DNA from 4 places in the Pseudomonas morbosilactucae genome. Region 1 is predicted to be linked to each of the others. Evidence: predicted binding sites of a transcription regulator. Region 1 holds the regulator's gene; each other region holds the start of a gene.
What was found. Region 1 encodes FliA, which starts transcription of late flagellar genes. Its sites were predicted from a motif close to CTAAAGTTTNNNNNNNNNNNGCCGNTAA; they were not measured.

Region 1 (3,208 bases):
GGTGTTGATCGACACCGCCGGCCTGCAAGCCAGCGATCCAGCACTGCGCATGCAGTTGGACACCCTGGCTGGTCGCGGTATCAAGGCAAAAAATTATCTGGTATTGGCAACCACCAGCCAGAAACAGGTTCTAACGGCCGCTTACCACAGCTACAAGCGCTGCGGCCTGGCAGGTTGCATCCTGACCAAGCTGGACGAAACCGCCAGCCTGGGCGAAGTGCTGAGCCTGGCCATCAGTCACGAGTTGCCGGTGGCTTATCTCACCGACGGTCCGCGAATTCCGGACGATTTGCACCTGCCTCGCCGGCATCAGTTGGTCAGCCGTGCGGTCAGCGTGCAAATGCAGGAAGAACCCAGTGAAGAGGCCATGGCCGATATGTTCGCCGACCTCTACCACAGTCCGACCAAGCGAGTGGGCTGAGGGAATCATGAATAGATTGCAGTGTATCTACATCGATGGTCTGCCATGCATTGTTCCAATGGTGAACGCGCAGCCAGTTATGTGGCCCCGTCTAAGTAAGACAAGGTAAAGAAAGAACATGGGCAGCATGCATCCCGTACAGGTGATCGCGGTGACCGGCGGCAAAGGTGGCGTCGGCAAGACTAACGTGTCAGTGAACTTGTCCCTGGCTCTAGCAGAGCTCGGCCGACGCGTCCTGCTGCTGGATGCCGACCTGGGCCTGGCCAACGTCGATGTCCTGCTGGGCTTGACCCCCAAACACACCCTGGCCGATGTGATCGAAGGGCGCTGCGAGCTGCGCGACGTATTGCTGCAGGGGCCTGGTGGCATTCGTATCGTTCCGGCGGCGTCCGGCACCCAAAGCATGGTGCACCTGAGCCCGGCCCAGCATGCCGGCCTGATCCAGGCATTCAGCGACATCGGCGACAACCTCGATGTGCTGGTGATCGACACCGCTGCCGGTATTGGTGACTCGGTAGTCAGTTTTGTTCGCGCCGCCCAGGAAGTGTTGTTGGTGGTCTGCGACGAACCCACCTCGATCACTGACGCCTACGCCCTGATCAAACTGCTTAACCGCGACTACGGCATGAACCGCTTCCGGGTCCTGGCCAACATGGCCCAGAGCCCTCAGGAAGGTCGCAACCTGTTCGCCAAATTGACCAAGGTCACGGATCGCTTCCTGGACGTGGCTTTACAATACGTCGGCGCAGTTCCCTACGACGAAAGCGTGCGCAAGGCCGTGCAAAAGCAGCGTGCGGTCTATGAAGCCTTTCCTCGTTCCAAGTGTGCTCTGGCGTTCAAGGCCATCGCCCAAAAAGTCGATACCTGGCCCCTGCCTGCCAATCCGCGGGGGCATCTGGAATTTTTTGTCGAGCGGCTTGTGCATCAAACAGCGGGACCGGTTCTATGACTGCCAGCGGCTATAACCTTTACAAAAAATCGGCGCGTGACAGCCAGTACGAATTGATCGAGCGCTATGCGCCCCTGGTCAAGCGTATCGCCTACCACTTGCTGGCGCGCTTGCCGGCCAGCGTGCAGGTGGAAGACCTGATCCAGGCGGGCATGATCGGCTTGCTCGAAGTGTCGACCAAGTACGACGCCAGCAAGGGCGCGAGTTTCGAGACCTACGCGGGCATCCGTATCCGTGGCGCGATGCTCGATGAGGTGCGTAAAGGCGATTGGGCACCCCGCTCGGTGCACCGCAATACCCGCATGGTCAGTGACGCGATTCGAGCAATTGAAGCTAAAACCGGTCGCGACGCTAAAGATCATGAAGTTGCGGCCGAACTTGAATTGAGTCTCGACGATTATTACGGGATTTTGAACGACACCTTGGGCAGCCGCCTGTTCAGTTTCGACGACCTGTTGCAGGACGGCGAACATGAAGGGCTGCACGAGGATGGCGCCAGTGCTCATCTCGAGCCGTCGCGCGATCTGGAAGATGAACGTTTCCAGGCAGCGCTGGCGGATGCGATTGCCAATTTGCCGGAGCGCGAGCGACTGGTGTTGGCGCTGTACTACGACGAAGAGCTGAACCTCAAGGAAATCGGTGAGGTCCTGGGGGTCAGCGAATCGCGGGTCAGCCAGTTACACAGCCAGTGCGCGGCCCGCTTGCGGGGGCGTTTGGGGGAGTGGCGAGCGCGCTGACAGGCAGTGTGGGGACACTGCGAACAAGAGCGGTTGGGCGTCATGCCAGGCCGTTCTTGTGTTGGGTGCTTCATGCAGTCGTTGAGTGTTACGCCGTATTGATTGAATGGCGCGTTCAGGTGCTGGGCGCGTTTAAGACTGCTTGGAGGTCGAATTGGACAAGAACATGAAAATCCTCATCGTTGATGACTTCTCAACGATGCGGCGGATCATTAAGAACCTGTTGCGTGATCTGGGTTTCACCAACACGGTCGAGGCTGACGATGGCACTACCGCTATCCCGGTCCTCAACAGCGGCAGCATCGACTTTCTGGTAACGGACTGGAACATGCCCGGCATGACCGGCATCGACCTGCTGCGCCACGTGCGCGCCGATGAAAAACTCAAGCACCTGCCGGTGCTGATGGTGACCGCTGAAGCCAAGCGCGAACAGATCATTGAAGCTGCCCAGGCCGGTGTAAACGGCTATGTGGTCAAACCATTCACGGCCCAGGCGTTGAAAGAGAAGATCGAAAAAATCTTCGAACGCATCGGTTGATGAATTCCGCCACGGGGGAGCTATGGAGCATAACGAATCTTCATTGGGCGATTTTGAATCGACCCTGAAAAAACATGCCCGCGAACTGGTCGAGAGCCTTGAAAAAGGCAAGTTCGGCGACGCTGTGCAACTGATCCATGAGCTCAACCAGACCCGTGACCGCGGCCTGTACCAGGAAGTCGGCAAGCTCACCCGCGAGCTGCATAGCGCGATCGTCAATTTTCAGATTGACCCGCACATGCCGCAAGCCGAGGAAGTCTCACAGATCACGGATGCCACCGAGCGCCTTTCCTATGTGGTCAGGCTGACTGAGGCTGCGGCCAACCGCACCATGGACCTGGTCGAAAGCAGCACCCCGTTGGTCAACAGCCTGAGCACTGATGCCCAGGCCTTGAGCACCGACTGGGGACGCTTTATGCGGCGCGAGGTCGGTGCTGAAGAGTTTCGCGAACTGGCCCGCCGGGTCGACGGTTTCCTGTCGCGCAGCGCAGAGGAAACCCGCACCGTCTCTGGCCACCTCAACGACATTCTGCTGGCGCAGGATTACCAGGACCTCACGGGCC
Region 2 (3,208 bases), on a different contig from region 1:
CAAGTTGGCGTCCATCGAGTACGGGGACTTCTTCTTGCCGTGGCGCTCGATCGGGATGTTGTGCTTCTCGGCATAGTCCATGAGTTTTTCACGGGACAGCAGGTCCCACTCACGCCAAGGGGCAATCACTTTTACGCCGGGCTTCAGGGCGTAGGCGCCCAGTTCGAAACGCACCTGGTCGTTGCCCTTGCCGGTGGCGCCATGGGAAATGGCGTCAGCGCCGGTTTCGTTGGCGATTTCGATCAAGCGCTTGGCGATCAACGGACGTGCGATGGAAGTACCCAGCAGGTACTCGCCTTCGTAGACGGTGTTGGCGCGGAACATCGGGAAAACGAAATCGCGCACGAACTCTTCGCGCAGATCGTCGATGTAGATCTCTTTAACGCCCATGGCTTGCGCCTTGGCGCGGGCCGGTTCGACCTCTTCGCCCTGGCCCAGGTCAGCGGTGAAGGTCACCACTTCACAGTTATAAGTGTCCTGCAGCCACTTGAGGATCACCGAAGTGTCCAGGCCGCCGGAATACGCCAGAACGACCTTGTTTACGTCCGCCATGCCATCACTCCACGGGGTTCTACGGAAAGCCGCCAAGTCTACCGATCCACGCGGGTAATTTACAGAGGCGCGACAGCTTATGACGACAAAGCGACAGATTATGTCGAGCGCGCGACGGCTACCGCCGTATCAGGACGTCGCCGCGGCGTTGGGCGTGGAAGTGGCTTGCGGTGCGGCCTTTTCAGCCGGCGCCACCCGATCCAGGTGGATATTCACCCGGCGGTTCTTGGCCCGGTTGGCCGGGTTGGTGTTGGGCGCCAACGGGTAACGTTCGCCGTGGAAGCGCAGGGTAATCTGCGACTCGGGAATGCCATTGGCCTTGAAAAAGTCCTGCACCGCCAGGGCCCGACGCCGTGACAGGTCGCGGTTGGTCAAGCGATTGCCACTGTTGTCCGAGTGGCCGTCGATGTCGATGTGATTCACCGTCGGGTCGGCCTTGAGGTATTCAAGCATCACCTGCAGCTTGGCCTTGGCCTGGGGATCCAGGTCGATACCGCCACCGGGAAAACCGATCTGCGCGTCCTTGACCTGTTCATAGTTCATCGGCAACAGCTTGGCGACACAGCTTTGATAGTCGCTGTAGGCCTTGCTGAACTTCACCGGCAACAGACGGACTTCAGAAACGCCGTTGTCGCGGGAGAACTGTCGCACCACCGGGCTGCGCCCATCCATCAGGCCATTGATCAGGCGCCCGGCCTGGACTTGCGAACTGTTGAACAGCACGCCGTCGCTGCCGGCCTTGACCGCACCGAGGTTGATATCGCCGCGCCCCGGCTGCCAGGGCGCCGCCGCCGCCAGCAGGGTCGCCCCGCCTGCGCCCTGCATCGGGTTGAAACTCTTGAGGCGGAAAATCGCCTGCTCACCGGCACGACGAACGAACTCGCCGGAACCAAAGTCGGTGATGGGCTGAGTCAGGCGGCACTCGAATTTGTCACCTTCGACCGTCCACTCAATGCTCTCCAGACGAGTCTGGAAAGTGAGAGCCATCGCAGGCAGGCTGGCAAACACACTGAGCAAGGCTAGATAACGCTGGCGCACGGGAGGCTCCACTGACGTGTACAACAGAAAAAGTCGACAGGCGTAAATTACGCCGTACCTTCGGGGTATCGGTTGCTCGTTGTAAAACTTGATAGCGAGTGCCTGGATGAGTCTTTTCCGGTAGCATTCCCCCGAGTTTGACCCGCCTGGAATCCCCAATGTCCGACCGCCTGACCCTGCTGCGTCCCGACGACTGGCATATTCATCTTCGCGATGGTGCCGTGTTGACCAATACAGTCGCGGATGTCGCGCGCACCTTTGGCCGCGCCATCATCATGCCTAACCTGGTACCTCCGGTGCGCAACGCCGTGGAAGCCGACGCCTATCGCCAGCGCATCCTCGCTGCGCGGCCGGCCGGCAGCCGCTTCGAGCCACTGATGGTGCTCTACCTCACTGATCGCACCCAGCCAGAAGATGTCCGCGCGGCCAAGGCCAGTGGTTTCGTGTACGCGGCCAAGCTCTACCCGGCCGGCGCGACCACCAACTCGGACTCGGGCGTTACCAGCATCGACAAGATCCTCCCGGCGCTGGAAGCCATGGCTGAAGTCGGCTTGCCGCTGTTGATCCACGGTGAAGTCACCCGTGGCGACGTGGACGTCTTCGACCGCGAGAAGCTGTTTATCGACGAACATATGCGCCGCGTCGTCGAACGCTTCCCAACGCTCAAGGTGGTGTTCGAACACATCACCACCCGTGAAGCCGTGCAGTTCGTCAACGAGGCCTCGGCCAACGTTGGTGCAACCATCACCGCTCACCACCTGCTGTACAACCGCAACCACATGCTGGTCGGCGGTATTCGGCCGCATTTCTACTGCCTGCCGATCCTCAAGCGCAACACCCACCAGGACGCCCTGCTCGATGCCGCCACCGGTGGCAGCGAGAAGTTCTTCCTCGGCACCGACTCGGCTCCCCATGCCCAGCACGCCAAGGAAGCCGCTTGCGGTTGCGCCGGTTGCTACACCGCTTATGCCGCGATCGAGTTGTATGCCGAAGCGTTCGAACAGCGCAACGCGCTGGACAAGCTAGAAGCTTTCGCCAGCCTCAACGGCCCACGTTTCTATGGCCTGCCGGCCAACACCGATCGCATCACCCTGGTTCGTGAAGAATGGACCGCCCCTGCCAGCCTGCCGTTCGGCGAGTTGACCGTTATCCCGCTGCGCGCCGGAGAAAAACTGCGCTGGCGCCTGCTGGAGGAACACTCGTGAGTGAAGACCATTTCGATGACGAACAAGACGGCCATGGCGGCGGTGGCGGTTCACGCCACCCGATGGCGGCGCGTTTTCGTGGCTACCTGCCCGTCGTCGTCGATGTAGAAACCGGCGGCTTCAACTCGGCCACCGATGCGCTGCTGGAAATTGCCGCGACCATCATTGGCATGGACGACAAAGGTTTTGTGTTCCCGGAACACACCTATTTCTTCCGCGTCGAGCCTTTCGAAGGCGCCAACATCGAAGCAGCGGCCCTGGAGTTCACCGGCATCAAGCTGGACCACCCCCTACGCATGGCCGTGAGCGAAGAGACGGCACTGACCGACATTTTCCGCAGCGTGCGCAAGGCGTTGAAAGCCAATGGCTGCAAGCGCGCGATTCTGGTGGGGCACAACAGCAGCTTCGACCTG
Region 3 (3,208 bases), on a different contig from region 1:
GGCGCACCGACCCTGGGCCCGGGCGCCTTGCCGGATTCGGCCACGGTCTGCTCGTGCCACAACGTCACCAAGGGCGCCATCTGCTCGGCCATCGACGGCGGCTGCAGCGACCTCGGTCAACTCAAGTCGAGCACCAAGGCCTGCACCGGTTGCGGCGGTTGCGCGGCCTTGCTCAAGCAGGTGTTCGAGCATGAACTGATCGCCCGTGGTGTCAGCGTCGACAAGAGCCTGTGCGAGCACTTCGCCTACACCCGCCAGGAGCTTTATGCCCTGGTTCGGGTCGAGGGTGTGACCAGTTTCGACGAAATGCTGGCCAAGCACGGCCGTGGCCACACCGGCTGCGACATCTGTAAGCCGGCGGTGGGCTCGATCCTCGCCTCGTGCTGGAACCAGCCGATCATGGACGCGTCCCTGGTGCCGTTGCAGGACACCAACGACACCTTTATGGCCAACATGCAGAAGAACGGCACCTACTCGGTGGTGCCGCGCATCGCCGGGGGTGAAATCACCGCCGACAAGCTGATCGTGATCGGCCAGGTGGCGAAGAAATACGACCTCTACACCAAGATCACCGGCGGCCAGCGCATCGACTTGTTTGGTGCCCAACTGCATCAGTTGCCGGATATCTGGGCCGAGCTGATTGCCGCCGGTTTCGAGACCGGCCACGCCTACGGCAAATCCACCCGTACGGTGAAGTCCTGCGTGGGTAGCACCTGGTGCCGCTATGGCGTGCAGGACAGCGTGGCCATGGCGCTGTTGATCGAGGACCGTTACAAGGGCCTGCGCTCGCCGCACAAACTCAAGTTCGCGGTTTCCGGCTGCACCCGTGAGTGCGCCGAGGCGCAAAGCAAGGACGTCGGGGTGATCGCCACCGAAAAGGGCTGGAACCTCTACATCAGCGGCAACGGTGGCATGCGCCCGCGCCACGCCGAGCTGTTCGCCACGGACCTGGATGATGCCACCCTGATCCGCTACATCGACCGCTTCCTGATGTTCTACATCCGCACCGCCGACAAGCTGCAGCGCACCTCGGTGTGGCGTGAAAGCCTGGAGGGCGGCCTGGATTACCTCAAGGCGGTGATCATTGACGACAGCCTGGGCCTGGGGGCCGAGCTGGAAGCGCAGATGCAACTGGTGGTCAACCGCTACGAATGCGAGTGGGCCAACGCCCTCAAGGACCCGGAAAAACTCAAGCGCTTCCGGACCTTCGTCAACGATCAACGCCCCGACCCGGACATTCATTTTGTCCAGGAGCGCGGCCAACGGCGTCCGGTGATGGCCGCTGAACTCAACCTGATTCCCGTCGTCGAGGAGGTGCTCTGATGAGCCAGTCCAATAGCCAACGCGTCAATTCCATCCAGCCGCAGCACTGGCAGCGCCTGTGCGGCCAGCAGGACCTGGTCAGCAACTCCGGGGTGGTGGCCTGGTTCGAGGGCGCCCAGGTGGCGCTGTTCTACCTGCCGGACGCCGAGGGCCAGCAGCTCTTTGGCCTGGACAACCACGACCCGCAGTCGGGGGCCAACGTGATTGGCCGCGGGCTGCTGGGGTCGATCAAGGGTGAGTTGGTGATCGCCTCGCCCCTGTACAAGCAGCACTTCTGCCTGGCCGACGGGCGTTGCCTGGAAGACCCGGAGCAACGCCTGCGGGTGTGGCCGGTGCGCCTGAATGGCCAGGACGTGGAAATCGCCGCCGCCTAAGGCCGGCGTTTTGAACTTCCCCGGGCGCTGTGCGGTGGTGCAGCGCCCGAGGGAATTGGTAGAGATCTTGCTGTAGAGAATTTCAAATGCGTGGCCTGTAGGCCGGTATTGATCAGGGAGCATTTGAAATGGCCACATTGAGTACCGCACAACGTATCGCCCTGGGTTTTGCCATCGCCCCGGTGGCGTTGCTGGGCATGGGCCTGTATGCCGTGCATGACCTGGCCACCCTCAAGGACCAGGCCGCCCAGATCGTCCAGCAGGACTGGCCGAAAATCGACCCGATCATGGTGATTGCCACCGGGGTCCGGGATAACGGCCGCAACACCCGCGACCTGCTGATCGACAAGGACAACCCCCAGGTCCCGCCGGCCATCGAGGCCACCAAACAACGCATCACCCAAGCCTTTGCCACCCTGGAACCGCTGTTCGATTCCACCGAGGGCAAGGCCGCCTACGCCCAGTTGAAGCAGCATCGCGAGGCCTATGTCGCGGCCTTTATGCAGGTCCAGGGGCTGATCCGCCAGGGCGCCACCGAAGCGGCCATGGCCCAGCTCAAGCAGCAAGTGATGCCCGCCGAACAGCGGGTCTACCAGAGCCTGGACGCGATGATGGCGTTGCAAGGACGGATTTTCAGCGAACGCGAACAAGCCGCCGACGCCCTGTATCGGGACGCGCGCCTCAATATGGTGCTGCTGTTTGTGCTGTGCGTGGGCGCGGTGGTGGCTGCCGGGGTGGCGGTCACCCGCAGCGTGACGCGACCTTTGGGCGGTGAGCCCGATGCCGCTGCCCAGGTCTTGAGCCAGATTGCCCAGGGCGACCTGACCATCGACGTGCCTGTCGCCGCCCGCGACACCGCCAGCCTGATGCGCTCCATGCAGCAGATGCAAGGCAGCCTCAATGGCATGGTCAAGCACATTGCTGCGTCCGTGGACCGGGTGGCCAGTTCATCCGAGGAACTCAGCGCGGTCAGCAGCCAGACCAGCCTGCAATTGCAACAGCAGGGCCTGGAGATCGAGCAAGCGGCGGCGGCAGTGAATCAGATGACCGCTGCCGTGGATGAAGTGGCGCGCAACGCTGTGAGCACCAGCGAAGCCTCCCGGGCCTCGGAGCAAAGTGCCCAGCGCGGCCGTTCCCAGGTGCAGGAAACCGTGGCCTCCATCAATGCCCTGGCCGAAGGGGTGAACGACACCGCCGGGCATATCCAGCAATTGGCCGGGCGGGTGCAGGACATCAGTTCGGTGCTGGACGTGATCCGCAGCATCGCCGAGCAGACCAACCTGCTGGCCCTTAACGCGGCCATCGAAGCGGCCCGGGCCGGGGACGCCGGGCGCGGCTTTGCCGTGGTCGCCGACGAGGTGCGGGCCCTGGCCCATCGCACCCAAGTATCGACCCAGGAGATCGAGCAGATGATCGGCAATATCCGCCAGGACAGCGGCCAGGCGGTGAACGCCATGCAAGGCAGCAGCGAGCGGGTACTGAGCACCCTGGAGGTGGCGCGGCGCGCGGGC
Region 4 (3,208 bases), on a different contig from region 1:
CCAGCCATAGACTTGCAGGCCGGCGTAGATCACCTGCAGCAGCATGTCGGAATAGAGTTTGACCTCCAGGAAGACCCAGATGTAGAGCACCACCATCACCAGGCCGATGGGCCAGCACCAGGGGTTCTGTTTGACGGTCAGCCACACGGCGATCACGCCGAGGGCGGCGGCGAACAGTTCAAGCCCGGACATGGAGAATCCTTGGGGAAGTGCAAAAGGGCGCCGATTGTAACCACAGTGGCGCGCCGCGCGTTAGTCCGCGGCGAGCCCTGGCCGGGGCTTGGAACCCCGGCTCGGCACGGGTTTAGACGCGGAACTGACGCAGCAGGCTGTTGAGCTGCTCGCTCAGTTGTTTCAGGTGGCGGCTGGCGACGCTGGACTGCTCGGCCGCCAGGGCCGTGCTGTGGGACAGACCGGCGGCCTGGGTGACGTTCTGGTTGATGTCTTCCACCACGTGAGCCTGTTGCAGAGTGGCGCTGGCGATGGAGGCGTTGAGGCCATTGAGGTTGCGCAGGGCCTGGCCGATGGCGTTCAGGCTTTCTCCGGCCAGGCCGGCCTGTTCGATGGTCAGTTGGGACGCGCGACTGCTGTCGCCGATGACTTTTACTGCGGCTTCGGAGTGGGTTTGCAGGCGTTCGATCATCGACTGGATTTCCGCAGTCGATTGCTGGGTGCGCTGGGCCAGCAGCCGCACTTCGTCGGCGACCACGGCAAAGCCACGGCCTTGCTCGCCGGCTCGGGCGGCTTCAATCGCCGCGTTGAGGGCCAGCAGGTTGGTCTGTTCGGCAATCGAACGGATCACTTCCAGCACGCTGCCGATCTGGGTGCTTTCGGCGGCCAGGGTGCGGATTACTTCCACGGCCTGGTCGATGGTCCCGGAGAGCCGGTCGATCTGTTGCAGGCTGCCGTCGATGTTGACCTGGCCCTGCTCGGCCTGGCTCTGTGCGTCGCGCATTTCACTGGCGGCGTGTTCGGCGTTTTTCGCCACGTCCTGCACGCCGTAGGTGACTTCATTGATGGCGGTGGCCACCAGTTCCATCTGTTGCGATTGCTGCTGGCTGCGCTCCTGGGCTTGGCTGGCATTGTCGCCCAGGTCCGCCGAGGACTGTTCGAGGGCCGTGGCGCTGACCTGCAACTGGCCGACCACGCCGCGCAGTTTGGCGCTGAAGGCATTGAAATGCCGGGCCAGCTCGGTGACTTCGTCCTGGCCGTGGGTATCCAGGGCTCGGGTCAGGTCGCTTTCGCCGCTGGCGATGTTAGCCATGGCGTGCACGGTCTCGCGCAGCGGGCCGACGATGCTGCGGGCAATCAACACCACCAGCAGGGCCATGACCACGGCAATCACCAGGCCGAAGGACGAGGCCTTGATCAACTGGCCGCGGAATTCGGCCTGCAGGTCGTCGATGTAAACCCCTGACCCGATGATCCAGCCCCAGGGCTGGAACAGTTGCACGTAGGAGGTCTTCTGCACCGGTGCTTCGGCGCCCGGCTTGGGCCAGCGATAGTCGACCATGCCGGCGCCCTTGCTTTTGGCCAGGGCCACGAACTCGTTGAAGATCTGGACGCCGTCGGGGTCCTTGATCGCCGAGAGGTTCTGCCCGTCCAGCTTGGGGTTGGTCGGGTGCATGATCATCACGGGCGTCAGGTCGTTGATCCAGAAATAGTCGTCCTTGTCGTAACGCAGGCCGCGGATAGCGCTCATGGCCTGGGTTTGCGCGGCTTCGCGGCTCAGGGTGCCGGCGGTTTCCAGGCCGTGGTAGTACTTCAGCACCCCGGCGGCGGCCTGTACCACGTGCTGGGTTTTCTGCGCCTTGGCGTGATAGAGGTCCTCATGAATCTGCTTGAGCATCAACACGCCCAAGGTCAGGAGCATCAGCACAGCCACTATCAGGATGAGCCACAGACGACGGCTGATCGACACATTGCGCAAGCTGTTCATAACCCGTCACTCCGATTCTTGTTCTTTTTAAGCGCCGTTGCCGGCGTGCAGCCTGCTGATCCCTGGCGGCCCAATGGCCTGTCACCAATAACGCAGGGCGTTATCCGGGACTGTCTGATAGGATTTCGGCCCGGTTAGGGAAAACCTGAGTCGAAGTTGAAATTTCACAGAATTTTCATCGGTTTGTGTTGATCTTATGGGCGCTGAAATTTCAGTTGTGCTCGTTGCAGCGAATAAAAAATAGTCAATAAGGCATGCCCGGCGCATGGCTTTATGGGGGATTGATGGATCTTTGGACCGCCGCTCAGGCATTGATACTTGGCGTTGTGGAAGGGCTGACAGAGTTTTTGCCCATCAGCAGCACCGGGCACCAGATTATTGTGGCCGACCTGCTGGACTTCGGTGGTGAACGGGCGATGGCCTTCAATATCATCATCCAGTTGGGGGCGATCCTGGCGGTGGTCTGGGAGTTTCGCCGGAAGATTTTTGATGTGGTCGTGGGCTTGCCGACCCAGCCTGGCGCCCGGCGCTTCACTGCCAACCTGTTGATCGCCTTCCTGCCGGCCGTGGTGCTGGGGGTGATTTTTGCCGACCTGATTCATGCCTACCTGTTCAACCCGATCACCGTGGCCACAGCGCTGGTGGTGGGCGGGATCATCATGCTCTGGGCCGAGCGCCGCGAGCATGTGGTGCACGCCGAAAGCGTCGATGACATCACTTGGAAGGACGCGCTGAAGGTCGGTTTTGCCCAGTGCCTGGCGATGATCCCCGGCACGTCCCGCTCCGGCTCGACGATTATCGGCGGCCTGTTGTTCGGCCTGTCGCGCAAGACCGCCACCGAGTTTTCATTCTTCCTGGCGATGCCGACCATGGTCGGCGCAGCGGTGTATTCCGGCTACAAGTACCGTCACCTGTTCCAGCCTGATGACCTGCCGGTATTTGCCCTGGGGTTCGTCACGGCCTTTATCTTCGCGATGATCGCGGTCAAGGGCTTGCTCAAGTTCATCGCCAGCCACAGTTACGCGGCGTTCGCCTGGTACCGCATTGCCTTTGGCTTGTTGATCCTCGCCACCTGGCAGTTTGGCTGGGTGGATTGGGCGGCTGCCCAGTCGTGAGGGCGACGCGGGGCAAACCGGAGGCCACAGGCCAAACCGGCGGTGGCGTGCGTCACCTGCGCTTGAAGCTGGTGCTGTGGCTGCTGCTGTGCAGCGTGCCGCTGTACGGTGCACTGTCCATGGGCTGGCAGGGCATTTCGCTGATTCCCCTGGC

Region 2: a site for FliA is predicted at 1,656-1,683, ahead of M1B35_RS17230 (flagellar protein MotY). Genes of this name have one in related genera too.
Region 3: a site for FliA is predicted at 1,779-1,806, ahead of M1B35_RS26460 (methyl-accepting chemotaxis protein). Genes of this name have one in related genera too.
Region 4: a site for FliA is predicted at 2,062-2,089, ahead of M1B35_RS06080 (methyl-accepting chemotaxis protein). Genes of this name have one in related genera too.

Annotation. Positions count from the first base shown of each region.
Region 1 is NZ_JALQCX010000051.1:92,643-95,850, reverse strand. Features, by position in the region: gene flhF (flagellar biosynthesis GTPase FlhF) at 1-421, shown strand, start outside; gene fleN (flagellar synthesis regulator FleN) at 540-1,370, shown strand; gene fliA (RNA polymerase sigma factor FliA) at 1,367-2,107, shown strand; gene M1B35_RS24690 (chemotaxis response regulator CheY) at 2,274-2,645, shown strand; gene M1B35_RS24685 (protein phosphatase CheZ) at 2,668-3,208, shown strand, end outside.
Region 2 is NZ_JALQCX010000032.1:51,293-54,500, forward strand. Features, by position in the region: gene M1B35_RS17225 (argininosuccinate synthase) at 1-552, opposite strand, end outside; gene M1B35_RS17230 (flagellar protein MotY) at 682-1,590, opposite strand; gene pyrC (dihydroorotase) at 1,749-2,795, shown strand; gene rnt (ribonuclease T) at 2,792-3,208, shown strand, end outside.
Region 3 is NZ_JALQCX010000057.1:31,945-35,152, forward strand. Features, by position in the region: gene nirB (nitrite reductase large subunit NirB) at 1-1,323, shown strand, start outside; gene nirD (nitrite reductase small subunit NirD) at 1,323-1,697, shown strand; gene M1B35_RS26460 (methyl-accepting chemotaxis protein) at 1,826-3,208, shown strand, end outside.
Region 4 is NZ_JALQCX010000010.1:64,383-67,590, forward strand. Features, by position in the region: gene pnuC (nicotinamide riboside transporter PnuC) at 1-192, opposite strand, end outside; gene M1B35_RS06080 (methyl-accepting chemotaxis protein) at 305-1,939, opposite strand; gene M1B35_RS06085 (undecaprenyl-diphosphate phosphatase) at 2,224-3,054, shown strand; gene M1B35_RS06090 (DUF1294 domain-containing protein) at 3,102-3,208, shown strand, end outside.